DNA from 2 places in the Kribbella koreensis genome. Region 2 is predicted to be linked to the other one. Evidence: riboswitches for the same ligand, from Rfam matches in the RefSeq annotation. Region 2 holds a riboswitch; the other holds the start of a gene.
What was found. A riboswitch is a leader RNA that binds a small molecule or an ion and turns the genes downstream of it on or off. The one in region 2 is predicted to bind FMN.

Region 1: it holds a riboswitch for FMN, as region 2 does, so the genes downstream of both, ribD (bifunctional diaminohydroxyphosphoribosylaminopyrimidine deaminase/5-amino-6-(5-phosphoribosylamino)uracil reductase RibD) here and ribB (3,4-dihydroxy-2-butanone-4-phosphate synthase) in region 2, are expected to answer to the same signal.

What each region holds. Positions count from the first base shown of each region.
Region 1 is NZ_BAAAHK010000002.1:301,622-317,176, reverse strand. Features, by position in the region: gene ABD116_RS03710 (PH domain-containing protein) at 1-316, opposite strand, end outside; gene hisG (ATP phosphoribosyltransferase) at 322-1,167, opposite strand; gene ABD116_RS03700 (phosphoribosyl-ATP diphosphatase) at 1,213-1,476, opposite strand; gene ABD116_RS03695 (P1 family peptidase) at 1,579-2,574, shown strand; gene ABD116_RS03690 (helix-turn-helix transcriptional regulator) at 2,537-3,505, opposite strand; gene ABD116_RS03685 (hypothetical protein) at 3,567-5,441, shown strand; gene ribH (6,7-dimethyl-8-ribityllumazine synthase) at 5,581-6,051, opposite strand; gene ABD116_RS03675 (bifunctional 3,4-dihydroxy-2-butanone-4-phosphate synthase/GTP cyclohydrolase II) at 6,051-7,283, opposite strand; gene pnuC (nicotinamide riboside transporter PnuC) at 7,287-7,964, opposite strand; gene ABD116_RS03665 (riboflavin synthase) at 7,961-8,569, opposite strand; gene ribD (bifunctional diaminohydroxyphosphoribosylaminopyrimidine deaminase/5-amino-6-(5-phosphoribosylamino)uracil reductase RibD) at 8,573-9,601, opposite strand; FMN riboswitch at 9,724-9,855, opposite strand; gene ABD116_RS03655 (2-dehydropantoate 2-reductase) at 9,976-10,899, shown strand; gene ABD116_RS03650 (CGNR zinc finger domain-containing protein) at 10,899-11,474, shown strand; gene ABD116_RS03645 (substrate-binding periplasmic protein) at 11,644-12,513, shown strand; gene ABD116_RS03640 (amino acid ABC transporter permease) at 12,513-13,262, shown strand; gene ABD116_RS03635 (amino acid ABC transporter ATP-binding protein) at 13,246-13,989, shown strand; gene ABD116_RS03630 (polysaccharide deacetylase family protein) at 14,024-14,728, shown strand; gene ABD116_RS03625 (HAD-IIA family hydrolase) at 14,730-15,521, opposite strand.
Region 2 is NZ_BAAAHK010000003.1:3,226-18,780, forward strand. Features, by position in the region: gene ABD116_RS03975 (ABC transporter substrate-binding protein) at 1-1,270, shown strand, start outside; gene ABD116_RS03980 (carbohydrate ABC transporter permease) at 1,280-2,185, shown strand; gene ABD116_RS03985 (carbohydrate ABC transporter permease) at 2,182-3,072, shown strand; gene ABD116_RS03990 (sugar phosphate isomerase/epimerase family protein) at 3,094-4,095, shown strand; gene ABD116_RS03995 (transketolase) at 4,092-5,006, shown strand; gene ABD116_RS04000 (transketolase family protein) at 5,003-5,968, shown strand; gene ribB (3,4-dihydroxy-2-butanone-4-phosphate synthase) at 5,952-6,569, opposite strand; FMN riboswitch at 6,687-6,820, opposite strand; gene ABD116_RS04010 (glycoside hydrolase family 140 protein) at 6,870-8,399, shown strand; gene ABD116_RS04015 (sugar-binding transcriptional regulator) at 8,431-9,411, shown strand; gene ABD116_RS04020 (hypothetical protein) at 9,694-10,104, shown strand; gene ABD116_RS04025 (neutral/alkaline non-lysosomal ceramidase N-terminal domain-containing protein) at 10,101-12,929, shown strand; gene ABD116_RS04030 (WS/DGAT/MGAT family O-acyltransferase) at 12,932-14,374, shown strand; gene ABD116_RS04035 (esterase/lipase family protein) at 14,343-15,077, opposite strand; gene ABD116_RS04040 (ABC transporter permease) at 15,177-15,555, opposite strand, start outside.

The DNA of each region.
Region 1 (15,555 bases), on a different contig from region 2:
AGCGGAACCGCAACGCCTTCACGTCCTGCCACGAGTACCGGTAGGTGCGGAAGACGTTGCGCACCCGCAGGCTGTCCTCGTACGCCGTGACGCGAACCGTCGCCATCCGGTACAGCAGGTAGAGCACCGTGCCGAAGAACGCGAGCAAGGTGAGCTGCTGGAAGAGGCTGAAGGTGTCGCGGGACTCGGGCGACAGCCGGAACCAGATCACCCCGAAGACGGCGACGATCGACAGTCCCATCACGCCGGCCATCACGGCGATGGCCCACGGATGGAACGTCCACAGCGCCTTGGCCGCCGGCGCCTTCGGGGTCATCGCGCTCAGATCCGGCAGGCGTGGATGTCGGTGGTCAGAATCGCGCGCGCCCCGACCTCCCAGAGCTGGTCCATGATCCGCTGTGCGTCGGCTCGGAGCACCATCACCCGGACGGCGACCCAGCCTTCCCGATGAAGCGGCGAGACCGTCGGCGACTCCAGGCCCGGCGCGACCGCGTTGGCGGCCTCGACGGCTTCGGCGCGGATGTCGTAGTCCATCATCACGTAGTTGCGCGCGACCAGGACGCCTTCCAGCCGGCGGACGAGCTGCTCCAGGCCGGCCGGCTGCTCGACACCGTGGCGGCGGATCAGCACGGCCTCGGACTTGAGGATGACGTCGCCGAACACCTCGAGGCCGGCCTGGCGGAGCGTCGTACCGGTCTCGACCACGTCGGCGATCACGTCGGCCACGCCGAGCTGTACGGCGGACTCGACCGCGCCGTCGAGCTTGACCACGGACGCCTCGACGCCGTTCTCGGCCAGGTGGTCGCCGAGGATGCCGGCGAAGCTGGTGGCGATCCGCTTGCCCTGCAGGTCCTTGACCGACTGCGCCACGCCCGGTCGGCCGGCGAACCGGAAGGTCGAGCCGCCGAAGCCGAGCTCGAGGATGGTATCGGCGTCGGCGTGCGAGTCGAGCACCAGGTCGCGGCCGGAGATACCGACGTCGAGGGTGCCCTCACCGACGTACACGGCGATGTCGCGCGGGCGCAGGTAGTAGAACTCGACGCCGTTGTCCGGGTCGGTCAGCGAGAGGTCCTTGGTGGTCCGGCGCTGCCGGTAGCCCGCCTCGGACAGGATGGAGGTGGCGGCTTCGCTCAGCGAGCCTTTGTTGGGTACTGCGACGCGCAGCATGACTTGGGCCAATCTGTGGGAGGTGAACCGGCTCTGTGGGTGCTCCTACAGATGTCGGTACACGTCGTCGAGGCTCAGGCCGAGCGCATGCATCATCACCTGCGCGTGGTAGAGCAGCTGGCTCAGCTCCTCCGCGGCCCGCTCCTTGCCCTCGTGCTCGGCGGCCATCCAGGACTCGGCGGCCTCCTCGACCAGCTTCTTCCCGATCGCGTGCACGCCGGCATCCAGCGCCGCCACCGTCCCGGATCCCTCCGGCCGGCTCACCGCCTTCTCGCCCAACTCGGCGAACAACTCATCAAAGGTCTTCATCGCCCCTCCACCCTAAAGGTCGCCACCCGAGAGGTTGCGATCAGGTCTCGCTCCCCGGACTTCCCGGTACTACGGGACGCCGGTCTGCCCGACGATGGCGACATGAGAATCCGCGCCCTGGGCGTCACTCCCGGCTCCTTGCCGCCTGGCCGGCTGAACGCCATCACGGACGTGCCCGGGGTGCTCGTCGGGCACACGACGCTGGCGACCGGGCCGGTGAATACCGGGGTCACGGCGATCGTGCCGCCTGGGTACGAGGGCGGGCAGGCTGGGTACGCCGGTGGGCTGCCGGCTGCGATTGCCGTCGGCAACGGGTATGGGAAGTTGGTGGGGTCGACCCAGGTGGAGGAGCTCGGGGTTCTGGAGACGCCGGTACTTCTGACCGGGACCCTCTCGGTGTTCCGGGTCGCCGACGCGCTGGTCAGTTGGCTGCTGGAGCGGGATCCGTCGGCGATCAGCCTCAACCCGGTGGTCGGCGAGACCAACGACGGCTACCTCTCGGACATCCGCTCCCGCCCGATCACCCCCGAACACGTCTTCGCCGCCCTCGACTCAGCCACCGCGGACCTCCCCGCCGAGGGCAACGTCGGAGCAGGAACCGGCACAGTCGCCCTCGGCTTCAAAGCCGGCATCGGTACCTCGTCTCGCCAACTGACAGCTGGGGTTGTCGGGGTGTTGGTGCAGGCGAACTTCTCGGGGACTTTGACTGTTCTTGGGACTCCGGTGCTGCCGCCGGTGGAGTCGCCCGTGCCGGAGGGGAATTCTTGTGTGATCGTCGTCGCCACCGACCTGCCGCTCGACGCCCGGCAGTTGGGCCGGGTCGCCAGGCGGGCGGTGTTCGCGATGGGGCGGGTCGGGTCGGACTTCTCGCCGGGGAGTGGCGACTACGCGATCGCGTTCAGCACCAACCGGGCGACACCGCCGCAAGACCAAGCCTTGAAGGAGGTCTTCAATGCGACCACCGAAGCGACGGAGGAGGCGTTGCTCAACTCGTTGACGATGGCTGGCACCGTCACGGGCCACCACGGGAACACGCAGTACGCCGTACCGCATGAGCTGATCAGTAGAGCGCTGCGACCGACTCCGCCAGCCGTTTGAGTTCAGCGCGCAACTCGGCCGGCTCCAGCACCTCCAGAAGGTTGCCGTAGCGGATCAGGCCGGTTGCCGCGTTGCCGATGGACTCGATCGGGACCGAGACGGTGATGCTGCCGTCGGCGGCGGGCTCCACGCCAGTGTCGGCGATTGCCTTCAACAACAAGGTTGCGGACAGGTCGGCGAGGCCGGCGACCAAGCCGGCGGAGATCCGCACCAGCGCAGCGCCGGTGAAGCGTTCGGACTCGAAGCGGTCGAGGTGTTCCTGCCAGCGTTGAGCGAGGTCGAATCCATCGGGACGCGTGAAGACTTCGTCAGTGGGAGCGAGCTGCAGGATGTTGGAGACGCGGTACGTCCGCACCCCACCGGGCGCCGCGGCGACGACGTACCAGGTGCCGTTCTTCAACACGAGCCCGTACGGTTCGAGGGTCCGCTCGACCTCACGCGGCGCCTCCCACCGGCGGTACAGCACCTTGATCCGCCGATCCTCCATCACCGCCGACGCGACCGCGGACAGGTACGGCGACTCCTCCGCGTCCCGGTACCAAGCGGGCATGTCGAGATGGAACCGATTCTTCAGCCGCCCAGCCCGATCCCGCTGATCCGGCGCCAACGCGGCAAGCAGCTTCAACTCGGCCGAACTCGTCTGCTCGGTCAATCCGAGCGCCGCCGCCGGTCCCGGCATCCCGACGAGAAACAGCGCCGCTGCCTCCCCCTCGTTGAGCCCGGTCAGCTTGGTCCGATACCCGTCAACCAGCCGATACCCACCGGCGCGCCCCTGATCGGCATAGACCGGTACGCCGGCCGCCGCCAGCGCCTCCACATCGCGATAGATCGTCCGGAGCGACACCTCCAGCTCCGAAGCGAGCTCGCGCGCGGTCAACTGCCGCCGCGTCTGCAGCAGCAGAAGGATCTGGAGAAGCCGGCTCGAGCGCATCTCCACAGGTTAGCCGTAATCACTGACACTCACTGGCAGGTATAGGCGACAAGCTCTGGGCATGAGCACAAACGACTTCGACTTCCTCAACGGCCACTTCGACGTCGCCCACCGCGTCCTCACCCCGGCCGGCGACTGGACCGAGTTCGCCGGCACCCACAGCGGCCGCACCCATCACGGCGGCGCGGTCAGCGTCGACGAGGCACGGTTCCCGGCCAAAGCGGCGTACGGGATGTCACTGCGGCTGTACGACCCGGCCGAGCAGATCTGGACGGTCTACTGGGTCAGCAGCACGACGGGCAAGCTCCAGCCGCCGGTCCGCGGCGGCTGGTCGGACGGCGTCTGCACCCTGTACGGCGAGGACGACCTCGGCGACCGGATGATCCCCGTCCGGCTGCGCTGGTCCGACGTCACGGAGACGACCGCGCACTGGGAGCAGGCGTACTCCGAGGACGGCGGCGAGACCTGGCAGACCAACTGGACGATGGACCTGACCCGCCGGTCGACCGAGCCGCCGCCGTTGGACACTCCCAAGCTCACCGGCGACTTCGACTTCTTCGCCGGCTCCTGGAAGGTGCAGCATCGCCAGCTCCTGGCCCCGCTGACCGGCAGCGACGAGTGGCGCGAGTACGCAGGCACGGCCGAGACCTACACGCTCTTCAACGGCGCCGTGTGCATCGACGAGACCTTCTTCCCGACCGAGGACTTCGACGGGATGACGGTCCGCCTGTACGACGTGGAGGCCGGCGCGTGGGCGATCTACTGGATCAACAGCAAGCGCGGCGTCCTGGAACCGCCCGTGTACGGCGGCTTCGGGCCCGACGGCGTCGGCATCCTCGAAGGCCCGGACACCCACGACGGCCGGCCCGTCGATGTCCGATTCCGCTGGACGAAGGGCGACGTACCGGTCTGGGAACAGTTCTTCTCGGAAGACGGCGGCGCGACCTGGGAGAGCAACTGGTCGATGACGTTCACCCGGATGTTCCCCAAAGTGACCAGCGATTTCGACTTCCTCAACGGGTACTTCGATGTGCGCCACCGGACTCTGAACAAGGTGTTCGTCGGCAGCGACGACTGGCAGAGCTACGAAGGCACGTGCTCGGCCCGGACCCATTTCGACGGCGCGATCAGCATCGACGAGATGCAGTTCCCGGGCAAAGCGTCGTACGGGATGTCGGTGCGGCTGTTCGATCCGGTCGCCGAGGAATGGACGATTTACTGGATCAACAGCACGACGATGGAGCTGTATCCGCCGGTGCGGGGCCGCTGGGCCGACGACGGCAAGTCCTGCTGGCTGACCGGCGAGGAGGAGCTCGACGGCAAGCCGATCCTGGTCAGCTACGCCTGGTCGGACATCACCGAGACGACCGCGCACTGGGAGCAGTCGTTCTCCGAGGACGGCGGGACGACCTGGGAGGTGAACTGGACGATGGACTTCACCCGGCGCCCGACCGAACCGCCGCGGCTCGGCATCCCCAAGCCCACCAGCGATTTCGACTTCCTGGTCGGCGAATGGGACATGCACAACGAACGCCGCCGGCCGCCGCTCGGCGAGCCGTCAGAGTGGTACGAACTCGCCTCGAAGATGAAGGTCTACTCGTACTTCGACGGCGCGATCAGCTTCGACGAAGGCTGGTACCCGACCGAGGGTTTCCGCGGCGCGACGCTTCGCCTCTACAACCCAGAGGCCGGCACCTGGTCCATCCATTGGATCAACAGCCTCCGCGGCACCCTGGAAACCCCAGTGATCGGCTCCTTCGGCACCGACGGCCGAGGCACCTTCGAAGGCCCCGACGAATGGAACGGCCAACCCATCGACGTCCGCTTCATCTGGACCCCCGGCACCACCCAAGCCGCCTGGGAACAACTCTTCTCCACCGACCACGGCAAAACCTGGGTCAGCAACTGGAAAATGCGCCACACCCGCACCGCCTGAGCACGGCGCGCCCCCAAGAGGTGGCGAGCCCACATCATGTGGGCATGAACACGAAGCGGTGGGCTTGGACAAGGTCTGCACTGTTCAAGCCCACCGTTTGTTGTTCAAGCCCACATGATGTGGGCTCGCCACTCGGCGGTTAGAGGGTGCGGGTGGCGAGGAGGGTGGAGAGGGCTGCTTGGGCCGACTCGTAGCCCTTGTCTTCGCGGCTGTCCGGAAGACCAGCCCGGTCGAGGGCCTGTGGGTCGTTGTCGCAGGTCAGGAGGCCGAAGCCGACTGGTACGCCGGTCTCGACAGCGACCCGCATCAGCCCTTCGGTCGCCGCCTGGCAGACGTATTCGAAGTGCGGGGTGTCACCACGAATCACCACGCCCAGCGCGACGACCGCGTCGTACCCAGCCTTGGCCGCATGCAACGCCGCGACCGGCAACTCGAACGATCCGGGCACCCGGATCACCTTGAAATCGGTCACTCCTGAGTCGGCGAGTGCTCGCTCCGCGCCGGCGACCAGGGAGTCGGTCACCTTCGGGTGCCACTGCGCCGCGACGACCGCGACGCGTACGCCCTCGGCCTGCGGGATCTCGATGGTGGGTGCTCCACTTCCCGACATCAGATGGTTCCGTTCTCTTCGGTGCCGGTGGGCAGGTGGTGGCCCATCCGGTCGCGCTTGGTCGACAGGTACCGCAGGTTGTGCTCGGTCGGATCGATCGTGATGCCGCGGCGCTCGACGACGTCGATGCCGTAACCCTGCACGCCCGACAGCTTGGCCGGGTTGTTCGTCAGCAGCTTCACCGAGGTGATCCCCAGGTCGGCCAGGATCTGCGCGCCGGTCCCGTAGTCGCGGGCGTCGGCCGGCAGTCCGAGATCGAGGTTGGCGTCGACCGTGTCCCGGCCGGCGTCCTGCAACTCGTACGCCTGCAGCTTGTGCAGCAGGCCGATGCCGCGCCCTTCATGCCCACGCAGGTACACGACGACGCCGCCTTCGGCCGCGACCTGGCGCATCGCCTCGTCGAGCTGCGGACCGCAGTCGCACCGCTGCGATCCGAACACGTCGCCCGTCAGGCATTCCGAGTGCAGCCGCACCAGGGTCGGCCCGTCGCCGATCTCGCCACGGACCAGCGCCAGTTGCTCGGTACCGTCGATCGTGTTCCGGTAGCCGTGGGCAACGAAATCGCCGTACTGCGTCGGCAGCGTGGTGGTCGCCACCCGCTGGATCTGGGTCTCGGTCCGCTGCCGGTACCGGATCAGGTCCTCGATCGAGACGAGCACCAGCCCGTGCTCGTCGGCGAAGGTCCGCAGGTCTGTCCCGCGCTTCATCGTGCCGTCGTCGTTCACCAGCTCGGAGATCACCGCGGCCGGTCGCAGCCCTGCGAGCCGGGCCAGATCCAGCGACGCCTCGGTGTGCCCGGGCCGTACGAGGACGCCCCCCTCGCGGCCGCGCAGGGGGAAGACGTGGCCCGGCTGTACCAGGTCGTACGGCTCCGAAGCCGAGTCGGCGAGCACCCGGATCGTCCGGGCCCGGTCGGCCGCCGAGATGCCGGTGGCGATGTTGTCGCGGGCATCCACCGAGATCGTGTACGCCGTCCGCAACCGCTCACGGTTGTGCGGCGTCATCAACGGGATGCCGAGCCGGTCGAGTTCAGCCGGCTCCATCGGGACGCAGACCACGCCGGAGCTGTACCGGATCAGGAACGCCAGCAGCTCCGGCGTCGCCTTGGAGGCCGCGAAGATCAGGTCGCCCTCGTTCTCGCGGTCCTCGTCGTCGACCACGATCACCGGCCGTCCGGCCCGGATCTCGTCGATCGCATGCTCGATCGTGTCGAGCTTCAGTACCTCGCCCATCGGTCAGCCCACCGTCACTGGCTCAGGAGTGGCCGTAGCCGACTCGCGATTCTGGATCCGCCACCATGAGACGAATCCGAGGACACAGAAGAGCCCGTAGACGACGTACATCGTCGCGGACGGGTAGAACTTCGCCTGCACGAGCAGCGGTACGCCGACCACGTCGACGGCGATCCAGATCAGCCAGAACTCGACGTATCCGCGGGCCATCCCGTACGTCGCCAGGATCGACCCGGTCAGGATCCATGCGTCCCACTGCGGACCCCACGAGCCCAGCGCCTTCAGCACCGGGTAGGCGATCGCGTAGAGCACGACGCCCACGCCCAGCAGCTCGATCCGCTGGCGGGTGGTCGCCCACTTCGGTTGCACGCCCGTCGCCGCGCCACCGTGGCGGGTCTGGTACCACCGGTACCAGCCGTAGAGGCTCACCAGCGCGAAGAACACCTGCCGCCCGGCCTGGCCCCAGAGGTCCTTGTCCTGCGGGGTGTCGAACAGCCCGCCGACGAAAACCGTGAACAGCAAGACGTTGCCGATGATGCCTACCGGCCACGCCGAGACGAGGCGGCGCATCCCGAACAGCGCGCTGGCCAGGCCGAACACGTTGCCGACGATCTCGCGGACCAGCACCGGCGAGCCGCCGATCGTGACCTGCGAGTGCAGTAACCAGTCGAAGAAGTTCATTCCTTGCCTCCAGCAACTAGCAAGCGCTCTACGTATTTGGCGATCACGTCGACCTCGAGGTTGACGGTGTCGCCGATCTTGTTCGTCCCGAGCACGGTCAGCTCGAGCGTGGTCGGGATCAGGCTGATCCCGAAGGTGCCGGTGCTGTCGTCCACGTCGGTGACGGTGAGGGAGACGCCGTCGACGGCGATCGAGCCCTTCTCGGCGACGTACTTGAGGATCTCGGCGGGCGCCGCGATCCGGACGACCTCCCAGTGCTCCGCCGGCTCGCGGCCGGCGATCGTGCCGGTGCCGTCGACGTGCCCCTGGACGATGTGTCCGCCGAGCCGGGCGTGGGCGGTGACGGCGCGCTCCAGGTTGACCCGGGAGCCCTTCTCGACGCCGCCGAGGCTGGTGCGCTGCAGGGTCTCGCGCATCACGTCCGCGGTGAACGTGCCGTCGCCGTGCTCGATCACCGTGAGGCAACAGCCGTTCACCGAGATCGAGTCGCCGTGGCCGGCGTCCTCGGTCACCTTCGGCCCACGGATGGTCAGCCGGGCGGCGTCGCCGTCCAGCAGGTCGAGCGCTTCGACCGTACCGAGCTCTTCGATGATTCCGGTGAACATGGGTTATTTCCCTCCCAGGGGAGTCAGGGTGAGGCGGACGTCGTCGCCGAGGCGGGTGACGTCCGCAAGGTTGAAGCGTTTGAGGTGGTCGATCGATTCCGCGCCGAGGTCGCCGATGGCGGAGAAGCCGGAGCCGAGCAGCGCGGGAGCGACGTACGCGACGATCTGGTCGACCCAGCCGGCGCGCAGGAACGCGGCGGCGAGGGTCGGGCCGCCTTCGAGCCAGAGGTGCCGGATCTGGTGGTCGTCCAGCTGGCGGAGTACCTCGGCGGGGTCGTGGGTGGGGAGAATGAGCGTCTCGGCGCGGTCGTTGCGGACCTTCGCCGTGAGCGGGATCTCGCGGTCGCCGACGACGACGCGTAGCGGCTGCCGGGCGGCCGGGCGGTCCTGCTCGTCGCGGACGGTCAGCTCGGGGTCGTCGGTGAGTACGGTCTGGGTGCCGACCGCGATCGCGTCGCACTCCGCGCGCTTCTTGTGCACGTCGGCGCGGGCGAGCGGGCCGGTGATCCACTTGCTGGAGCGGTCCTTGGCGGCGGAGCGCCCGTCGAGCGTGGTGGCGAACTTCCAGGTGACGAACGGGCGGCCCTGGCGGACGCTGTGCAGCCAGACGTGGTTGACGGCCTCGGCCTCGTCTTGCAGCACGCCTTGCTCGACGCGGATGTTCTTGGCCTGGAGCTTCTCGGCGCCGCCGGCGGCCTGCTTGTTCGGGTCCGGTACGGCGTACACGACTCTGGCGATGCCGGCCGCGATGAGTGCGTCGGAGCACGGCCCGGTGCGGCCGGTGTGGTTGCACGGCTCGAGCGTCACGTACGCCGTACCGCCGCGAGCGCGATCACCGGCCATCCGGAGCGCCTCGACCTCCGCATGCGGACCGCCCGGGTAGGCGTGGAAGCCCTCGCCGACCGGATGACCGTCACGGCCGGTGATGACACAACCGACGACCGGGTTCGGATGGGTGCTGCCGACGCCGCGCGCGGCGAGCTCGACGGCACGGCGCATCCAGGCGATGTCGATCGGCGAAGCGTTCTTCACTGACGGGTCCCTCGTTGTCACGGACGCACACCGGGGCCATGACAACCGGCGCACGCGCGGACCCGACGCCTGGAAAACGACTCGCCTGAGCCACGTCCGGACGCCGGAGCGCACCCGCCGACCGCGTGCGCCTCCCATCCGGACTTTCACCGTCGGTCCTGGAATTCCACCAGGTCAACCGGCCGAGATACTGCTTCGACCGGGTCGCGGACTATCACCGCCGGCTCGGAATTACACCGACCCCGGAGCACGCGAGTGGGTTCACTCGTACTACGAGTGTGCCACGCCCCCGAAACCTCGCCAGGATCTGGGTCACATCCTGATACCGGACATGGCTTGTAGTGGTTACCGGTTAAACCGGTAACATCGGGGCCATGACGATCAAGGTGGCTGTGCTGGGTGCGGGTGGGGTCGGCGGGTACTTCGGGGGGCGGTTGGCTCAGGCCGGGCATGACGTGCGGTTTGTCGCGCGCGGCGAGCATCTTGCGGCGTTGCGCGAGAGCGGGCTGACGGTCGAGAGCGTTGCGGGCGATTTTGCGTTGGAGACAGTGGTGGCGACTGATGATCCGGGGGAGATCGGGGTCGTCGACTATGTGTTGCTGGGGGTGAAGACGTGGCAGCTCGAGGCGGCTATCGCGTCGTTGGGGTCGCTGGTCGGGCCGAACACCGCGGTGGTGACTACGCAGAACGGAGTCGAGGCGCCGCAGCAGGTGGCGGACGTGGTCGGGCGGGAGGCCGTGCTTCCGGGGGCGGTCGAGGTGGTCGCGTTTCTGGATGGGCCGGGGCGGGTGCGGCACATCGGTGGGCTGGGAAAGCTCACGTTCAGCGAGTGGGACAACCAGAAGAGCGAGCGGGTCGAGCGGTTGCGGAAGGCACTGGAGGAGTCGGGGCTGACTGCAGTCGTCCCGGATGATGTCTGGGTCGCGCTCTGGAGCAAGTTTCTGGCGCTCGGGTCGTTCGGGGCGGTCGCGACACTCGCGGATTCGCCGTACGGCGTATTGCGCAGTCGCCCGGGCATGCGGCACCTGATCGTCGACAGCATGAACGAGATCAAGCAGGTCGCGAAGGCAACCGGCGTCGAACTGCCGGGTGACGCCGTCGACAAGACGCTCGCGTTCCTCGACAGCCTGCCCGAGGCGGGCACCACCTCGCTGCAGCGCGACATCAACTCCGGCAAGCCCTCGGAGCTGGAGGCGTGGACCGGCGCCGTCGTCAGGCTCGGGCGCGCGACGGGCACGCCGACCCCGATCAACGACATCCTGTACGAGCTGACCAGCGCGCGGACCCTGGCGACCTGATGCCCGTCGACCTACTCGCCTTCCCGTTCGTCGGCGGACGGCTAGCCCTCAACTTCGTCGGCACGCTCGGCAAGCGGACCACGGAAAGACTCGAGCGGATGCGTACGCCGGAGGACCTGGCCCACTGGGTGGAGCTCGCCGGCCTGGGGTCCGTCTCCACCACGGCGGAAGATCTCATGAACGCCCGCGCCGTACGAGAAGCCCTGTACTCGCTGACCCTGGCAGCCCTCAACCGAGGCGCCCTGCGCCAAGCAGACATCGACCTGGTCAACGAGTGGGCAGCCCGCGCGACGCCGGCCCCGGCGCTCGCGACTGGCGTGGGCCAGGCGGACGGCGTGCGGGCCAACGCGTTGCAGCGACGGGATCCTGAGCCGTCGACTTCCGGCGTACTGGCTGTTGTTGCTCGTGATGGGATCGAGTTGCTGTCGGGTCCGGAGGTCGAGGCGGTTCGGGAGTGTGAAGACCCGGCCTGCACACTGCTGTTCGTGGACAGCAGCCGCGGTCGCCGCCGTCGGTGGTGCTCGATGAATTCCTGCGGCGCCCGCGCCAAGATGCGCACTCTCCGCAACCAGTAGTTGCCCACTGCAAGGAAGCCCGCCCGCCACATATACCATGACTGGACTAGACATTCCGGACCCGTCTCATCCGGTGTCAGGGTGGAATTCGGTGGTCGCCGGCGGCGTTAGCGTCGAACGGTGGGCCAACCCCACCGTTCCCGTATCGCCTGGTCCTAAGGAGACACCCGTGCGCGCCACCAGCGCCTTCCGCCGTCTTGCCGCCATCGGTACCGCCGTGACCCTCATGGTCGCGCTCGCGGCCTGTGGCAGTGATGACAAGTCCGATGCCTCCGGCCCCGATCTGGGCCTGCTCCAGAAGGGCACGCTGCGGATCGGCACGCTCACCGACGCGCCGCCGAACGTGTACGTCAAGGACGGCAAGTTCACCGGTTTCGACAACGACCTGATCAGCGCGGTCGCGGCCAAGCTGAACCTCAAGCCCGAGTTCGTCGGCACCGACTTCTCCGCCCTGCTCTCGCAGGTCAACGGCGGTCAGTTCGACCTCGGTAGCTCGTCCATCACGATCACCGAGGCCCGCAAGAAGACGGTTGCCTTCAGCAATGGGTACGACTTCGGCTACCTCGGCCTGAACACCACCAAGAGCTCCGGCATCACGAAGTTCGACCAGCTCGACGGCAAGCGCGTGGTCGTCGTCCAGGGCACTGTGCAGGACGACTATGCGACCCAGAAGAACCTCAACCCTGTCCGCGTCCCGAACTACAACGCGGCCGTCGGCCAACTGAAGGCCGGTACCGCGGACGCCTGGATCTCCCCCGCCGAGATCGGCGAGAAGATGGCCAAGGAGCAGGGCGGCGGCGTGGTCGTCCTGGCCGCCAAGGAGCTCAGCTCCGCGCCGACCGCGTTCGCGGTTGCCAAGAGCAACGACAAGCTGCGCGAGGCGGTCAACAAGGCTCTCGACGAGGTCATCGCCGACGGCACCTGGACCAAGCTCGTCGAGCAGTACTACCCCGGCCGCGCCGTACCGGCGACCTTCAAGCCTGGTAGCGGTTCTGTGAAGTTCACAGCGCCGAAGGCCAGCGCGCCTGTCGCCGGCTGATGGACGTTTGGTCCACCCTGAACGACACCTTCCTCGACTGGGGGTCGATGAAGGCGGTCCTGCCCGAGATGCTGAAGGTCGGGCTGGTCAACACCCTCGTCTTCGCGGCCGCCTCGGTCGTGCTGGGCACTGTGCTCGGCATGGTCGTGGCGGTCATGGGACTGTCCCGCAAGTGGTGGCTGCGCTGGCCGGCGAAGATCTACACCGACATCTTCCGCGGCCTGCCGGCCATCCTGACCATCCTGCTGATCGGCCAGGGCCTGTCGCCGATCACCCGGCACTGGTGGGGGCCGAACCCGTACCCGCTGGGCATCCTCGCGCTGTCGCTGATCGCGGCGGCGTACATCGGCGAGATCTTCCGCTCCGGTATCCAGAGCGTCGAGAAGGGCCAACTCGAGGCGGCGCGGGCGCTCGGCTTCAGCCACAGCTCCGGCATGTGGCTGATCGTCATCCCGCAAGGCGTGCGCCGGGTACTGCCTGCGCTGGTGAACCAGTTCATCGCCCTGATCAAGGAATCAAGCCTCGTGTACTTCCTGGGCCTGCTCGCCAGTCAGCGCGAGCTGTTCCGGATCGGCCAGGACGCCGCCGCGACCAACGGCAACCTGTCGCCGCTGCTGCTGGCCGGAATCTTCTACCTGATCATCACGGTGCCGTTGACCCACCTGGTCAACTACTTCGACAAGCGGCTGCGCGAAGGCCGTCCCGCCGATCTCGAGGTCGAGGAGCTCGCCCATGCCGACATTCGCTGAGGCCGCGGCGAGCCTGGAGCTCACCGGGATCGAGCTTGCCTTTGGCAACAACAAGGTACTGCGTGGCGTCGACCTCGCCGTCGCGGCCGGGAAGACGGCTTGTGTGATCGGGCCATCCGGCTCCGGCAAGTCGACGCTGCTGCGGGCCACCAACCGGCTGCTCGAACCGGCGGCCGGCGACATCAAGCTCGGCGGCGAGTCGGTACTGCGGTCCAACCCGGACGAGTTGCGCCGGCGGATCGGGATGGTGTTCCAGCACTTCAACCTGTTCCCGCACAAGACGGTACTGGAGAACATCACCCTGCCGCTGCGCAAGATCAAGAAGTTGACCACCGACGGGGCGGTCGAGGCGGCCCGGGTGCAGCTCGAGCTCGTCGGGCTGAAGGAGAAGGAGTCGGCGCGGCCGGGCAACCTCTCCGGTGGACAGCAGCAACGAGTGGCGATCGCCCGGGCGCTGGCGATGAAGCCCGAGGTGATGCTGTTCGACGAAGCGACCTCGGCGCTCGACCCGGAGTTGGTGAAGGGTGTCCTCGGGCTGATGGCCGACCTCGCCGGCGCCGGGATGACGATGATCGTGGTGACCCATGAGATGGGGTTCGCCCGGCAGGTGGCGGACCAGGTGGCGTTCATGGATCGCGGGGTCGTGGTCGAGTCCGGCGTACCGGAGAAGCTGTTCACGGCGGCTGAGTCGCCGCGGTTGCAGCAGTTCCTGTCGCAGGTGCTCTAGCTAAATCCGGCTCGGCGGCCGATGGTGGAGATGAGTGACTCGTCGACGCCTGGGGGTTCGGATGGCCGGCCGGATGATCAGATTGCTGGTGGCGGTCGGCCTGATCGCCATGCTGGCTGGGTGCCGTCCCCAGGCTGCCGGCAGGGCGCCTGCGGCCGCTGCTCCGCGGGGCGCGGTCGCGGCGAAGTACGTGGTGCTGACCTTTGACGACGGGCCCAGTCCGCAGTACACGGCTCAGGTGCTGGCCATTCTGCGGCGGTACGGCGTGCAGGCTACGTTCTTCGAGCTGGGGCAGAACGTGCGGAAGTACCCGGCCGTCACCCGCAAGGTCCATCAGCAGGGGCACAGCGTCCAGAACCACACTTATTCGCATCCGGATCTGCGGAAGGTGTCGGCGGCAACCTTCCGGTCGCAGATCCAGAGCGCGGATCGGTACATCCGGGCGCAGACCCGGTCGAACCCGCGGTGTCTGCGGCCGCCGTACGGCGGGGTGAACGCGACCGTCCGGCGACGAGCGGCCGCGCTCCACAAGTCGATCCGATTGTGGACCGTGGATCCGCGCGACTGGTCCCGGCCGGGCACTTCGGTGATCACGCGGCGGGTGCTGTTGTCGGTACGCAACGGGTCGGTCATCCTGCTGCACGACGGCGGCGGGAATCGCAGCCAGACGGTCGCCGCGCTGCCGACGATCCTGCGGACGCTGAAGGCGCGCGGCTACACGTTCCGGTTGGCGTGCTGAGTCAGGACATCGAGGCGATCAGCGGTACGACGTCGGCGATCGACTCGACGATGCGGGTCGGGCGGTACGGGAAGCGCTCGACCTCGTGCTCGCCGGTGGAGCCGGACAGGACGAGGATGCTGCGCAGACCGGCTTCCAGGCCGCTGATGATGTCGGTGTCCATCCGGTCACCGATCATCACGGACGTCTCGGAGTGCGCCTCGATCCGGTTGAGGGCGCTGCGCATCATCAGCGGATTAGGCTTGCCCACGAAGTACGGCGCGACCCCGGTCGCCCGGGTGATCAGCGCGGCAACCGATCCGGTCGCCGGCAACGGCCCCTCGGTCGACGGCCCGGTCGGATCCGGGTTGGTCGCGATGAAGCGCGCCCCGTCGGCGATCAGCCGGATCGCCCGGGTGATCGCCTCGAACGAGTACGTCCGCGTCTCCCCCAGTACGACGTAGTCGGGTGCCCGCTCGGTCAGCACATACCCGACCTCGTGCAAGGCCGTCGTCAACCCGGCTTCACCGATCACGTACGCCGTACCGCCAGGCCGCTGATCGTCGAGGAACTGAGCCGTCGCCAACGCCGACGTCCAGATCGCCTGCTCCGGCACATCGATGCCCCCAGCAAGCAGTCGCGCCCGCAGATCCCGCGGCGTGAAGATCGAGTTGTTCGTCAGTACCAGAAACTTCTTCTCCGAAGCCTGCAACGACGCAATGAACTCACTGGCCCCCGGAATAGCCCGCTCCTCATGAACAAGCACCCCGTCCATATCGGTAAGCCAACTCTCCACCGGCTTGTGCTCACTCATCCCTGCACTCCTCGCTAGACACCTGGCAACCACT
Region 2 (15,555 bases):
ATTCCTCGGCCTCACCTCCGCCGCCGTCGCAGGCGCCGGTCTGACCGCCTGCACCGGGAGCGGTACGTCGACCAGCAGTGGCGCGACCGCGGCCGCCTCCAACAACCTGCGGTTGTTCACCTACGAGGACGACTCGACGATCGGCCTGCTGAAAGCGCAGCTGAAGAAGTTCGACGCGCAGAACGGTACGACGACCACCGTCGAGAGCCTGCCCGGATCGGGAGCGGCCGTCTACCCGGACAAGCTCCGGACCCAGCTCCTGGGCGGCAAGGGCCCGGACATCTGGCGGATCTGGGGTGGTCAGATCGGCAGCCCGTTCGCGAAGGCGAAGCAGGCACTCGACCTGACGCCGTACTACCAGAAGTACGGCTGGGACTCGAAGATCAACACCGCGGCGATCGGCGGGATGACGTTCGACGGTGTGAAGTCCGGCCTGCCGTTCGTCTCCCTCGGGATAGGTGCCTGGTACAACAAGTCGCTCCTTGCGAAGGCCGGTGTCAGCGCCCCGCCGAAGACCTACGCCGAGCTGGAGACGATGAACGACAAGCTGGTCGCCGTCGGGGTCACGCCCTGTGGTCTGGGCGGCAAGTACGGCTGGGACATCATGCGGCTGTTCGAGTACCTGCTCGAGCACACCGCCGGCCCGGAGCTGCACGACAAGCTGCTGACCGGCGCCGAGAGCTGGGACCGGCCCGAGGTCGTCGAGGCGTTCGCGTTGTTCAAGAAGTGGCAGGACAAGAAGTGGCTGCCGCAGGGCGCACTCGGCCTCGACCCGGCCGATATCGAACCCGGGTACGTCCAGGGCAAGACGGCGTACACGATCACCGGACCCTGGACCGAGGCGGCCGCCATCTTGTCGGCGAAGAAGAGCCCGGCCGCCTTCGGCAACTTCGAGCTGCCGACCGACCAGAGCCCGGCCCGGCACTCGGGCTTCGTCGAGGGCTACATGATCAACGCCAAGACCGGGAACGCCGACAAGAGCGCCGCACTGCTCGACTTCATCGTGCAGCCCGCGACGCAGAAGGCGATGCAGGTCAGTGCGTCGACGGTCAAGGGCGCCGAGCCCGACCCGAAGGCGCTGCCGCTGTCAGCGGAGTGGGCGCAGAAGTTCGGCGGCAACCCGTTCTACACGATCCAGGACCAGGCGTTCCCGAAGAAGCAGGCCGACCAGTACTTCAGCGTGCAGAGCGATCTGCTCCAGGGCTCGCTGAAGCCGGACGCCGCGGCGAAGAAGATGCAGGACATCGTCTCGGCCTGGGCGAAGGGCTGATCGGCCACCATGGCGACGATCGCACTGTCCAAGCCAACGAAGGTCAAGCGGGGCGGCAAGTGGTCGCCGTGGTTGTTCGCGCTGCCTGCCCTGGTGGTGTACGTCGCGTTCCTGGTGTACCCGGCGATGTCATCAGTGTGGTTCAGCCTGACCGACTGGGACGGTCTGAGCGCGACGTACAGGTTCGTCGGGCTGGAGAACTACGTCAAACTGCCGAGCGACCCGGTCGTCGTGTCCGCGGTCCGCAACAACGTGATCTGGACCGTGGTGACGATCGCGGTGCCGACCGTGATCGGCCTGGCGCTCGCGATCGCGCTGAACGGCAAGGTGCACGGCAAGCCGATCCTGCGGCTGGTCTTCTACACCCCGGCGGTCCTGCCGCTGGTGTCGATCGCCTCGATCTGGGGCTGGCTCTACAACCCGCAGTACGGCGCGATCAACTCGTTCCTGCGATTGATCGGGCTCGACGGGCTCGCGCAGCCGTGGCTGGGACAGGACTCGACCGCGTTGTGGGCGGTGATGGTGCCGGCGATCTGGTTGCGGACCGGCTTCCCGATGCTGCTCTACCTTGCCGCCCTGCAGGGAATTCCGGACGAGCTCTACGAGGCGGCGACCGTCGACGGTGCGAGCCGGTGGCAACAGTTCTGGCACATCACGATGCCGAGCCTGCGACCGGCCCACTACATCGTGCTCGCGCTGTCGCTGATCGACTCGTTCAAGGTCTTCGACATGATCTACGCGATGACGTACGGCGGTCCCGGTACGTCGACGCAGGTGATGGGAACCTGGATGTACTTCAACGTCTTCCAGTACTACCAGGCTGGTTACGGTACGGCGATCGCGGTCGTGATCACCCTCGTCGCAATCGCGGTGGGCATCCCGTACGTGCGGTCGCAGACCCGGGAGGCATCATGACGATCGCGCCGGTTCGGGTGCAGACCGCCGTACCCGCCGAGGTGGCACCGGCGAGCCGGCCGCCCAAGGGCCGGCGCGGGCTGGTGATGACTCTGGTGCTCGCGGTGGCGGCGATCTTCTGGATCTCCCCGCTGGCACTGCTGGTGGTCACCGCGGTCCGGCCGCTCGCGGACTTCATCGGCAGCGGGCCGCTGTCCTGGCCGGACCAGTTCACCCTGGCCAACTTCAAGGACGCGTGGGGCATCGGCAACTTCGCCACCACGTACCGCAACAGCGCGCTGCTGGCACTGATGAAGGTGCCGCTCGGAGTGCTGATCTCGGCCATGCTCGGGTTCGCCCTGGCCAAGCTGCGGATGAAGTTCCGCCGGACGGTGATGTTCACGGTCTTCCTCGGGCTGACCATCCCGATCTACATCGCGATCGTCCCGGTCTTCATCATGATGCGCTCGGCCGGCGCGACCGACAGTCTGTTCGGCCTGATCGGACCGTACCTCGCCTTCGGCATCCCGTTCGAGGTGCTGGTGCTGCAGTCGTTCTTCCGGCAGATCCCCGACGAGATCATCGAGGCGGCCAAGGTGGACGGCGCCGGCAACTGGCGGGTGTTCTTCACGATGATCCTGCCGCTGTCGTTGCCGGCCCTGGTGACGGTCGCGATCCTGGACGCGGTGGCGACCTGGAACGAGTTCCTGTTCGCGCTGATCCTGCTGAACTCCGACGCGCACAAGACGATCCCGGTCGGGCTGCTCAACTTCCAGGGCCAGTTCGCCAACAACAACACCGGTCTCGCGGCGGGCATCCTGATCGCCGTGGTGCCGATCCTGATCGCATACACCCTGCTCCAGCGCTGGATCGTCGGCGGCCTGACCGCCGGCGCCACCAAGGGCTGACCAGATATGAAGGAGATGACCATGACTGACATGCCGGTCTTCGGCGCGGGTATCTGGCACTTCGCGACCTACAAGGACCGCTACGCCACCGACGGCTACGGACCGCCGGTCGGGCTGCTCGAGCAGATCGACCGGGCCGGCGCCGTCGGGGACCTGTCCGTGGTCGACCTGAACTGGCCGTTCGTCGGCTACGACGGAACCCTCGACGAGGTGAAGGCCGCGCTGGCCCGCAACAACCTGAAGGCGATCGCGATCACTCCGGAGATCTACACCCGCGACTTCGTCAAGGGATCCTTCACCAACCCGGACCCCGCCGTGCGCAAACAGGCGATGGAACTGTTGCACCAGGCAACCGAGCTGGCGAAGGACCTCGGCTGTTCCTACGTGAAGCTCTGGCCGGGCCAGGACGGCTGGGACTACCCGTTCCAGGTGAACTACCACGACATCTGGAACCTGGCCCTGGACGGCCTGACCGAACTGGTCTCGGCCCACCCCGACATCAACTTCGTGATCGAGTACAAGCCACGCGAGCCGCGGGTGAAGATCATCTTCCCCAACGTCGCCCGCACCCTGCTCGGGATCGAGAAGATCGGGTTGCCGAACCTCGGAATCCTGCTCGACTTCGGGCACTCGCTCTACGGTCAGGAGACGCCCGCCGACGCGGCCCAGCTGGCGATCGACTACGGCCGGCTGTTCGCGATCGACGTCAACGACAACCTGCGCGGCTGGGACGACGACATGGTGGTCGGTTCGGTCCACCTGGTCGAGACGTTCGAGTTCTTCCACACGCTGCGCAGGAACAACTGGGAAGGCGTCTGGCAGCTGGACCAGTTCCCGTTCCGCGAGGACAGCGTCCAAGCCGCCAAGCAGGCGATCCGGTTCCTCAAGGCAGTGCACCACGCACTCGACCGGCTCGACGAGGACGCCCTGGCCGCGGCACAAGCCTCGCACGACGCACTGGCGGCGCAACGGCTGATCCAGAACGTCTTGCTCACCTGCCTGACCGAGCTGGGGGATGCATGACGCTGACGGTCGAACACACGACGATGCCGGTCCTCGGACGGCTGCCGATCCACAGCAGCCGTAGCGAGCAGGTGGCGCACATCGCCGAGGCCGCCCGGCAGATCCGGATCCAGGACCTCAAGCTGGTCCACCATGCCGGGGCCGGGCACATCGGCGGTGACTTCTCCGCGATCGACATCCTGGCGACCCTGTACGGCGCCGTCCTCGAGATCAGCCCGGACCAGGTCACCGATCCCGAACGCGACCGGTTCATCCTGAGCAAGGGGCACGTCGCCGGGGCGCTGTACACCACCCTGGCCGCGTTCGGTTTCCTCCCGGTCGAGGAGCTCGCCACCTTCCTGAAGCCGCTGTCCGCGCTGAACGGCCATCCCAACCGGCGCAAGGTCGCCGGCGTCGAGGCCAACACCGGACCGCTCGGCCACGGGCTGCCGATCGCGGTCGGCCACGCCTTGTCGGCCAAGCTGGACGTGTCCATGCGCCGTACCTATGTCCTGGTCGGCGACGGCGAGTTGCAGGAGGGCAGTAACTGGGAGGCGATGATGGCCGCCTCGCAGTACCAGCTGGACCGGCTGACCGTGATCGTCGACCGGAACCGGCTGCAACAGGGCGCCACCACCAAGGAGACCAACGACCTCGATCCGCTGCCCGACAAGGCGGCTGCGTTCGGCTTCGCGGTGGTCGAGGTCAACGGGCACGACCACGGCGAGCTGCTCGACGTGCTGTCCGCCGTACCGTTCCGGCCGGGCAAACCGACCTTCGTGATCGCCCACACCCACAAGGGCCATCCGATCTCGTACATGAGCAACAACGTCGCCTGGCACCACCGGGTCCCCGACAGCGCCGAGTTCCAGCAGGCGCTGACCGAACTGGAGTCCGTGGGCAGACCCCGATACGACAGGGAGTTGGTATGACCGTCGTCGACACCTCGATCGCCGACCAGCCGCGGTACGACTGCCGCGACGCCTACGTCGAGACGCTCGCCGAGCTGGCGCACGCGGATCACCGGATCGTCGGCGTGGTGAACGACTCGGTCGGTTCGAGCAAGCTGAACAGTTTCCGCAAGGCCTTCCCGGATCGGCTGATCAACGTCGGCATCGCCGAACAGGACATGGTCGGGGTCGCGTCCGGACTGGCCAACGGCGGCCGGATCCCGTTCGTCTCGGCTGCTTCCTGCTTCCTCACCGCCCGGGCGCTGGAGCAGATCAAGGCGGACGTCGCGTACTCGAACACCAACGTCAAGCTGTGCGGGATGAGCCCCGGGGTGGCCTACGGCGAGCTGGGCCCGACGCATCACTCGGTCGAGGACATCGCCTGGCTGCGCGCGATCGCCAATCTCACCGTCGTCGTCCCTGCCGATCCGATCGAGACCGCGGCCGCGCTGCGCTGGGCCGCGGCGGTCGAGGGGCCCGTCTTCATCCGGGTCAGCCGGATGAGCGTGCCGATGATCTACCGCGACGACTACCGGTTCCAGGTCGGCAAGGCGATCACCGTCCGGGCCGGGAACGACGTGACGCTGATCAGCAACGGGACGATCCTGTGGCGGGCCCTGGCCGCCGCCGAGCAACTCGCCGCCGAGGGAATCTCAGCCAGAGTGCTGTCGATGCCCACGGTCAAGCCGCTCGACGTCGACGCCGTCGTCGCGGCCGCGCGGGAGACGGCCGGAATCGTCACCGCGGAGGAGGCCGTGTCCGGCGGCGGGCTCGGCGGCGCGGTCGCGGAGACCGTCGTCCAGCACCACCCGACGCGGGTCTCGATCCTCGGCTTCCCCGAGTTCGCCCCGACGGGATCGGCCGGCTATCTCCTGGACCGCTATGGCCTGTCCCCCGCGGGCATCGCGGAGGCCGCGCGCCGATTGGTCAGGACAGGAAACTGACCAGATCGGCGATCGAGACCATCGCGAGGTCGTGCCTGTCGGCGAAAGCCCGCAGGTCCGGACCGGTCATCAGAGTGCCGTCGTCGTTCATCAACTCACCGATCACACCCACCGGTGGCAACCCCGCCAGCCGGACGAGTTCGACGGTGGCCTCGGTGTGACCCGGTCGCTGCCGGACGCCGCCCGGCACCGCACGCAGCGGCAGGATGTGACCGGGCCGGATCAGGTCCGTGGGCTGTGCCGCCGGGTCGGCCAGCACGCGGACCGTCCGCGCCCGGTCGGCGGCGGAGATGCCCGTCCCGACTCCGGTGGCGGCGTCGACGGAGACCGTGTACGCCGTCCGCAGGCTGTCCTGGTTGTCCGGAACCATCAGCGGCAACGCGAGCCGGTCGAGGATCTCGGGTGCGGCCGGTGCGCAGACGTAGCCGCTCGTGTAGCGCACCAGCAGCGCCATCAACTCCGGAGTCGCCAGGCCGGCCGCGAAGGTCAGATCGCCCTCGTTCTCCCGGTCCTCGTCGTCCACGACCACCACCGGCCGGCCGAGCGCTATCTCGTCGACGGCTCGCTGGATGGTGTCCAGCCTGGTCTTTACAGAACTCACGGTCGTTGTCCTCTCGGCATGGCGCTCCGGGGCAACGACAAGCTCCGCGACGGCAACGCGGACGCGACGGGTGGACTCACCCGGTCACGTCGGCAACGCACACCGTCCCGCAGACTGCCACGTGCATCTTCCCATCCGGACTTTTACCGTCGGTTCTGGAGTTTCACCAGATCAACCGGACGCTCTTGCGAGCGCACGGGTCGCGGACTGTCACCGCCGGCTCGGAATTTCACCGACCCCAGAGCACGTGTTCTACGTTTGCGCGCCAGTCTATCCGCACAGCTCACCACGTGGAGTGTCATGTCCATCTCAGTCCCTGACCCGGTCGTCTGGCGCGAGCTCGAGTTCACACTGTCGGGTCGGCACGCCGCTCCCTACGCCGAGGCCGAGGTCTGGGTGGATTTCGAGCACGAGGGTGGTACCCGGCTGCGGCGTCCCGCGTTCTGGGACGGTGGGGAGTCCTGGCGGGTCCGGTTCGCCGCACCCGAGCCTGGACGCTGGTCGTGGACCAGTGGCGGCGCGGTGGGCGGGCAGACCGGTCGCCTGGACATCGGTACGGCCGACGCCGACGAGCGCAATCCGTTCCTCGCCCATGGCTTCTGGCGGATGTCGGCCGGTGGCCGAAGCCTCGTCCACGCGGACGGTACGCCGGCGATCCTGGTGGCCGACACCGCCTGGGCACTCCCCTGGCGCGCGACCCCCGAACAGGTCCGGAGCTATGCCGCGGACCGGCAGGCGAAGGGCTTCAACGCGGTGCTCCTGATGACCGTGCAGCCGGACATGCGAGCGGTCGGGCCGCGCGACCGCACCCAGGACGAGGGTTTCGGCGTCGGTTTCGCCGACCTCGGCTCCGGTCACCTGAACGAGCTCGAGGTCGGCTATTTCCAGTACCTCGACGAGCTGCTCCGGATTCTCGTCGACCATCACCTGGTACCGGTCCTCCAGCCGGTCTTCCACGGCTTCGGCTGGAAGGGTCTCGACGTGGCCGGCCCGGTCGTGCCACCCGCGGAGTACGCGCGGTACTGCCGCTATCTCGTCGCGAGATACGGCGCGAGCCCGGCGATCTACCTCGTCGGCGCCGATGGCAGCGGCGACGAGCCCCAGATCGCCGCCGGTGGCGAAGAGGTGCACGCCTGGGACTGCTACCGGCAACCGACCGGCATCCACTACCGGCCGCACATCCGTCCGCAGGCCCATCAGGACGCCGACTGGCTGGACTTCCAGTGGTGCCAGACCGGTCACGAGGGTGAGCACGTCCCCGAGCGGGTCGCGGACATGTGGCGGAACCTGCCGGTCAAGGCCGTCGCCAACGGAGAACCGACGTACGAGAACACGGGACGAACCGGCAAGGCGAGCGGCTGGTGGCAGGGACACGAAGCCTGGAGCAACCTGTGCGCGGGCGGGACGATGGGAGTCGTGTACGGCGCCGGCAGCCTCTGGCAATGGCGTCTCCACCCCGCCGAGCCGGGGCACGAGGAGTACTTCCTCGCCCCGGGAGCCGACTGGCGTGCAGCGGTCGACTTCGAGGGATCGACCTACGTCGGTCTGATCAGCACGATCCTGGCCGGGCTGCCGACGACCGACATGGCGCCCGACTGGACGAAGGCGATCGCGGCGCGGGCCCTCGGCGTACCGGGGCGGCTGTTCATCGTCTACCGAGACCAAGGCGGGCCGGTTCCGGTGTTCGACGACACCGTCCCGCTCGGCTACCGGATCGTGGATCCCCGGGACGGCTCGGTCGTTGCGACCGGCAGGCGGCGGTCACCGGCCGATCCGCTCCCCGACGCCGGCGGCGCACCTCGGGTGTACATCTGTCTGGCTGGCCTATAGTCCAATCCTGATCGGCCTGAAGGGGGTCAAGGTGAACGGCAAGCGCGCAGTACGTCAGCCCGGGCTGGACGAGCTACGGCTGCTCGCGAAGGTGGCCCGGATGTACCACGAGAAGGGCATCCGCCAGCCGAAGATCGCGACCGAGCTGAACCTCTCCCAGGCGCGAGTGTCGCGGATGCTGAAGCAGGCCGTGGAGGTCGGGATCGTCCACACCGTGGTGACCATGCCGAGCGGCGTGCACAGCGATCTGGAGGACGAGCTGCAGAGCCGGTACGGTCTACGAGACGCCGTCGTCGTCGACACCGCGGGCTCGGCTGACGACGTACTCCCCGCTCTTGGTTCGGGGGCAGCCGCCTACCTCGACATGACGCTCAGCGGCGGCCACGTCATCGGGATCTCGTCCTGGAGCGAGACGCTCATCAGCGCGGTCGACCGGATGCCACGCAAGAGCGTGCCGGTGGTCGACAAGGTCGTCCAGATCGTCGGCGGTCTCGGCGATCCGGCGGTGCAGATGCAGGCCACCCGCCTGACCGCCCGCTTCGCCGAACTGACCGGCGCGATGCCTGTCTACCTCCCGGCACCAGGACTGGTCGGATCATCCGCGGTACGGCGCGCGATGATGAACGACGAGTCCGTTCGCGACGTTCTGGGCACCTGGGGTCAGCTCACCGACGCGATGGTCGGGATCGGCAGTCTCGAACCGTCCCCGCTCCTGCAACGCAGCGGCAACGCGGTCGCCGAACGGGACCAGGAGGAACTACGCCGGCTCGGCGCCGTCGGCGACGTCTGCTTCCGCTTCTTCGACGAGGACGGGAACCACGTCCCCTCGTCCTTCGACCAGCGGGTGATCGGCGTCAGCGCCAAAGAACTGCTCGCGGTACCCCGCCGCATCGGAGTCGCCGGCGGCGACCGTAAGTTCTCCGCGATTCGCGCCGCCCTGCTAGGCAGCTGGGTCAACATCCTGATCACCGACCTGGCGATGGCAACCCGCCTGGTCGAAGCCCCCCGATGACGCGATACATGGCGTCACGTTGAGCAGAGCCCGTGCGACGTAACCGGCCGGCCCGTCCGGTTGTTCTGGCGAACCCAGCGGCTGGATCGGGTTGGGCTCAGCCGTGCTCTTGCCGTACGGCGGCTGGTTCGCCGGCTCGAGCGTGATACCGGCCTGTGCCGCCTTCTGCGCAACGGCGATCTCGGGACGACCAAGCCTGATACCGATCACACACGGCGGATGTTGCGACGGGCCAACTCTTCAAGGCGGTCGAGCTCTGTCGCAGTCCACGGTTCGGCCGCGTTGCCGGCCCAGGAGTTGCATCGCCGCGGCGAACTGGCGCCGGTGTTCGACCATCTGAACACCTACGACGTGACGACGCATTTCAACGGCCAGAGCACGATCCGGACGCTCGCCGTACTGGCACCGGGACCGATCGCTCTCACGGTCTGGTACCTCTATGTTCACAGCCGCTTCGGGCAGTTCCCGTCGAACTACCAGGACGGCAACATCGGCTGGCCCGTCGCCGGCTGGCTGGAAGCATTCGACCGTCCGCATCTGCTGCCACTTCCAACAGTCAACCCACACACCACCCGCCCCATCCAGCTCTCGGCTGCTCACAGGACCAGTGAAGGGACCTTCGGCCCTGCCGTGAGCCGCGCGGGCGACGGATGCTGCTGCAGAGTGCGTGCGGACGGAGGCTCGCTGAGATGACCGAGTACCTCGTGGGTCGCGGCATCGCCGATATCACCGGTGAGCCGGTGGAGGTCGGCATGCTCGGCTACGGCAAGTCCTGGCAGCGCAGTGAGGGCATCCACCTGAGACTGCGGTCGCGGGCGTTCGCCGTGCTGCACCCGGCGAGTGGCCGGCGAGTGCTGTTGGTGATCAACGACCTGCCGATGGTCTTCGACAGCATCCACCGTGCGCTGCTGCACGCTCTGGCGCGGGAGTACGACGGTCTCTACACCGAGCAGAACACGATGGTGACCGCAACGCACACGCACTCCGGGCCGGGCGGCTACTCCCATCATCGGCTGTACCACTCGAACACCGGCGGCTTCCGGCCCAGGACCTTCACCGCGATCGTCGACGGCATGACCGAAGCGGTCCGCCGCGCACACGACGACCTGGCGCCGGCCGTGCTGACCCTCGCCCACGGCCGGCTCGAGAACGCCAGCGCCAATCGCTCCAAGGTTGCCTTCGACAACAACCCGGTGGGTGACCGGGACCATTTCCCCGACGGTATCGATCCACAGACGACGCTGCTGCGGATCGACCGCGACGGCAGCCCGGTCGGGGCGATCAACTGGTTCGCCACCCACAACACCAGCATGACGAACACCAACACGCTGATCAGCGCGGACAACAAGGGCTACGCCGCGTACCACTGGGAGCGGCTGGTCGAAGGCGTCGACTACCGCGCTCGCCGGTCCGCGGACTTCGTCGCCGCGTTCGCCCAGACCAACGCCGGCGATCAGACGCCGAACCTGGAGCTGAGACCCGGACACGGGCCGACCGCGAACGATCTGGAGAACACCCGCATCATCGGACTCCGCCAGTACGCCGCGGCCGCCGCGCTGATGACGGCCGGGGGCCGGACCCTGACAGCGGGAATCGACCACCGGCTCACCTATGTGGACCTCGCCGCCGTCACGGTACGGCCGGAATTCACCGGCGACGGCAGGGTGCACCAGACCGGCGACCCGATCGGCGGCGCCTCCGCACTGGCCGGCAGCCACGAGGACGGTCCAGCCTTCCGCGGCTTCCGCGAAGGCGGCAATCCCTTGTGGGACCGGCTCTCCCGGCTCGTCTATGCCCGTTCCCCACGGCTGCGGGACGCCCAGGCTCCGAAGGCGATGGTCGTCGGCGGGCGGGCGGTGAACCTGTTCGGTCCCTACGTCGCGCGGGCAGCGCCGATCCAGTTGCTGCGGATCGGTCAGCTCGTCCTGATCGGTATCCCCGCCGAGGTCACGATCGTCGCCGGACTGCGCCTGCGCCGGGCGGTCGCATCGATCCTGGCGGCTGACCTCGCCGATGTACTGGTCGCCGGCTACAGCAACGGCTATCTCCACTACGTCACCACCCCGGAGGAGTACGACACCCAGCAGTACGAAGGTGGCAGCACCCTGTTCGGTCGCTGGACCCTGCCCGCCCTGGTCCAGATCGTCTCCGAGCTGGCGACGGCGATGCGGGACGGGAAACCGGTCAGCATCGGCTCAGCCGGACCGGATCTCAGTGACCGTCAGCGGCACGCCCGGCCGCGGATTCCGCCTGACCAGCCGCCGCCCGGTCACCGGTTCGGCGACGTGCTCGTCGAACCGCGATCCCGGTACCGCCACGGCGACACCGTGACGGCGGTGTTCGCGGCGGCTTATCCGACCACGACCTGCATCGCAACGGCACCTACCTGGAGGTCCGCAGGTCGGACGGCCACAGCTGGACCACCGTCGCCGACGACGGCGACTGGTCCACCACGTTCCGGTGGCGGCGCGCCCGGCGCGGTCAGCTCGTGGTCGTCACCTGGACCGTGCCCGCTGCCGCGGAGCCCGGTGACTACCAGATCTGCTGGCACGGAGAGGTCCACGACCGGGTCCTTCGGCCCTACTCGGGATCGTCGCGGGTGTTCACCATCGAGAGCGGAGGAGGTGATGACGGTGCGGATCAGACTGCCGCGGCGCAACGGCCGGCGCGTTGACGTCCCCGGCGAACGGGCCATCATGCCGTTCGTCATGCGCCGGCGTACCGACTCAGAGGTCTACTTCGAGCAGCACATCGACATCGCGGCGGCGCAGGACTGGATCCGCCGCTGGAACGCGGCGGGCGGTCCGCCGCTGAGCCTCTTCGTCCTGGTACTGCACCAGGTGGCCCAGCTGCTGCACGACCGCCCCCGGCTGAACAGGTTCATCGCCCGCCGCCGGTACTACGACCGCGACGGCATCTACCTGTCCTTCGGCGCCAAGAAGGCGATGACCGACGACGCACCGCTGGAGATGCTCAAGCGGCGCTTCGAGCCGAACGAACCGCTCGCCACCACGATCCGCAGCCTCGAAGCCGCCGTGACGGAGGCACGCGTCGGGCATGGCGCCGACGTCGACAAGGAGGTGGACCTGTTCCTGACCCTGCCGACTCCCCTGCTGGACGTGGCGATCAGCTTGTCCCACTGGCTTGCCGAGCGGGGACTGCTGCCCGGCGCGCTGAGCCGCTCGGACCCGCTGTACGCATCGGCCGTGGTCTCGAACCTGGGCAGCCTCAAGACGGATGCGGCCTTCCACCATCTCTACCAGCACGGGGACTGCCCGCTGTTCCTCGTCGTGGGCCAGGTTCGGCCGACCCCGGTGGCCGTCGCCGGGACCGTTCAGGTGCGGCAGATGCTGACGCTGCGCTGGACCTTCGACGAGCGGATCGCGGACGGTCTGTACGCCGCCCGGTCCGCCGAACTGTTGCGGTCGTGGCTGGAGGATCCCTTCCACCGGCTCGGGTCGCCCGAGGAGGCCGTCCGGCACTGGCGTGGCGCCACCAGCGCCGTGGCTGAGGCGTGACGATGCGGCAGGTCGACGATCTCGGCATGATGTACCTGGCCGCGGAGAACAACCGGGTCAGCACCCACACCGCAGCCCTGATCACCTTCGATCCGTCGGCGTTGCCCGGCGGACGGCTCACGGCCGGCCGTCTGCGCGACCTCGTCCAGGAGCGGCTGCCACTGATCCCGGCGTTTCGCCGGCGGCTGGTCCGGGTTCCTTTCGGGCTCGACCGTCCGTACTGGACCGAGACCGACTGTGACTTGTCGTACCACCTGCGGGAGATCGCCCTGCCCGAGCCGGGCGACGACGAGATCCTGCGTGAGCAGGTAGCCCGGATCTTCTCCCGGCGGCTGGACCGCTCGCGACCACTGTGGGAGATGTACCTGATCCAGGGCCTCGCCAACGGTCGCGCTGCGGTACTGACCAAGGTCCACCACGCGGTCGCCGACGGCCTCGCGGGCGCGGAGATCGTCGCGACCCTCACGGACCCTGCACCGCAGCCGCGCACCCCAGCAGCGGCAACCACGCCGGTCCCTGCCACACCGCCCTCGCGGCCGTCCTCACCGTCGATGCTGTGGCGCGGCCTCACCGGCATCGTCCGCCAGCCGTTGCGGGCGGCGGCCGGTATCCCCTCCATGCTGTCCGGCGTCGACGAACTGCCTGTCTTCGGCACCATGCCCGGGGTCCGGCTGGTCGGCGCCGGCCTCGCCCTGGTCCGGCGGGAACACCGGCACCGGGCCCCGGTCCAGGCGCCGCGGACATCGTTCAACCGGCAGATCTCCCCGCATCGCCGGATCGGCATCGCCACCGTCGGGTTCGATCAGGTGAGGTCGGTGAAGAACCGGTTCCAGGTGAGTGTGAACGACGTCGTGATGGCGATCGCGGCCGGCGCGCTGCGTCGCTGGTTGCTGGACCACGAAGAACTCCCCCGGCGGCCGCTGACGGCAGTCGTACCGGTCTCGTTGCGGGCCGGCCGCTCGACCGCCTTCGGCAACGATCTCAGCGCCGTCGTGGTGCCCATTCCGACCGACGTCGACGAACCGGTCGCCCGCCTGATCGCCGCCCGGGCGGCGATGCTGACCGCGCTGCGCGATCTCGGCAGCACTGCTCCGGACGCGCTGGCCGACACGCTCCGGATGGTGCCTCCGGTCCTCGTCGTCCGAACCACCCAACTGCTGACCCGGCTCAACACCTGGGCTCCCCGGACCCCCGCGATGAACGTGAACATCTCCAACGTGCCCGGACCGCGGGAACCGTTGTACCTGGCCGGGGCGGAGGTCGAGTCGATCGTGCCGCTGGCCGGCATCACCGACGGACTTGGCCTCAACATCACCGTGATGAGCTACTGCGGGAACATACACATCGGCGTCGTCGCGGATCGTGACCAGGTTCCGGACGTCCAGCGGCTGGCCGACTTGATGGCCGAGGAGCTCACTGTGCTGGTTGGCGCGGCTGTCCGGTGAGGGTCTTCAGCCTGCTCGACAGCAAACGCTGGACGGTTCGGTCCGCGCCCATCCCGTTGTGGGTACTGCGGACCTCGACGTGCTCCGCCGCAGGGTCGAGACAGGCGCGCCAATCGACGACTCCGTCCTGGCGTGAGTAGAGCGAGACGAAGGGCAGCCCGTCTGGCCAGGCGGACTCGAGCAGGGCACTCGTGCGATCCGCACAGCCTCCGGACAGGCAGTCGGTCGAGACGAGCCAGGGCCACGCACCGAGGTTCAAGCGGGCCAGCAGATTCACCTGGGTGATGATTTCCGGGGTTGTCGCCAGTTGGTGCAACAGTGGTGAGGCCAAGGTGACAAGGCCCGCCACCTGGTCGGGGCGGCGTACCGCCAGCATCCGGCAGAGCGTGCCACCGCGGCTCTGCCCGACCAGCGCGACGGGTCTGCCGGCTTCTTGGACCACCTGCTCCAGCCGGCGTTCGAGCAACTCGAGCAACATCTCGGTACAACCGCAGTTCAGCACGATGCCGCTGGTGAAGGTCGCATGGCCCGAGCGCCTCAGGTGCCGCGCAAGCGGAACCAGCGACCAGTCACCGGCCAGGAAGCCGGGGACCATCAGCACCGGTACTTCGTCCGACCGACGAGGGTCCACAGCCGCAACCTGTGGTCCGAGCGCCTGGAGGTACGCCAGCCACCCGAGCACCTCTCGCCCACGCGACGCCACGGATGGACTGTACGGTTCCCAGGTCCGGTCATCGGCCATGCTTGTCGCCCTCCTCCTTCGAAGTGTAGGCACCCTCGAGGAGTTCGCGACCAGGCCTGACTACTCCACTACCCGCAGGGCCGCGGGGATGTTCATCCGGCGGTCGCGTCGCAGCGACAGGACCGGGGCGAGGGCAACCACCGAGACGCCCACCACGAGCGTGAGCAGCACGGTGCTGGTGGACAGGGTGGGCTCGACCAGGAGCTCTGGTGTCACCTGGTCGAAACCGGAGACGATGTACCGCAGCCCGGCGTAGCCGCCGGCCAGACCGACGAGGGTGCCGAGCAGGCCGATGACGGCGTTCTCGGCGATCGCCATCGCCAGGACGACCCGCGGCGGCAGGCCGAAAGCGAACATCGTGGCGTGTTCGCGAGTCCGTTCGTCGGCGCTGATACCCGCCGTGTTGAACGCGATCAGCAGCGCCAGCAAGACGGTGGCG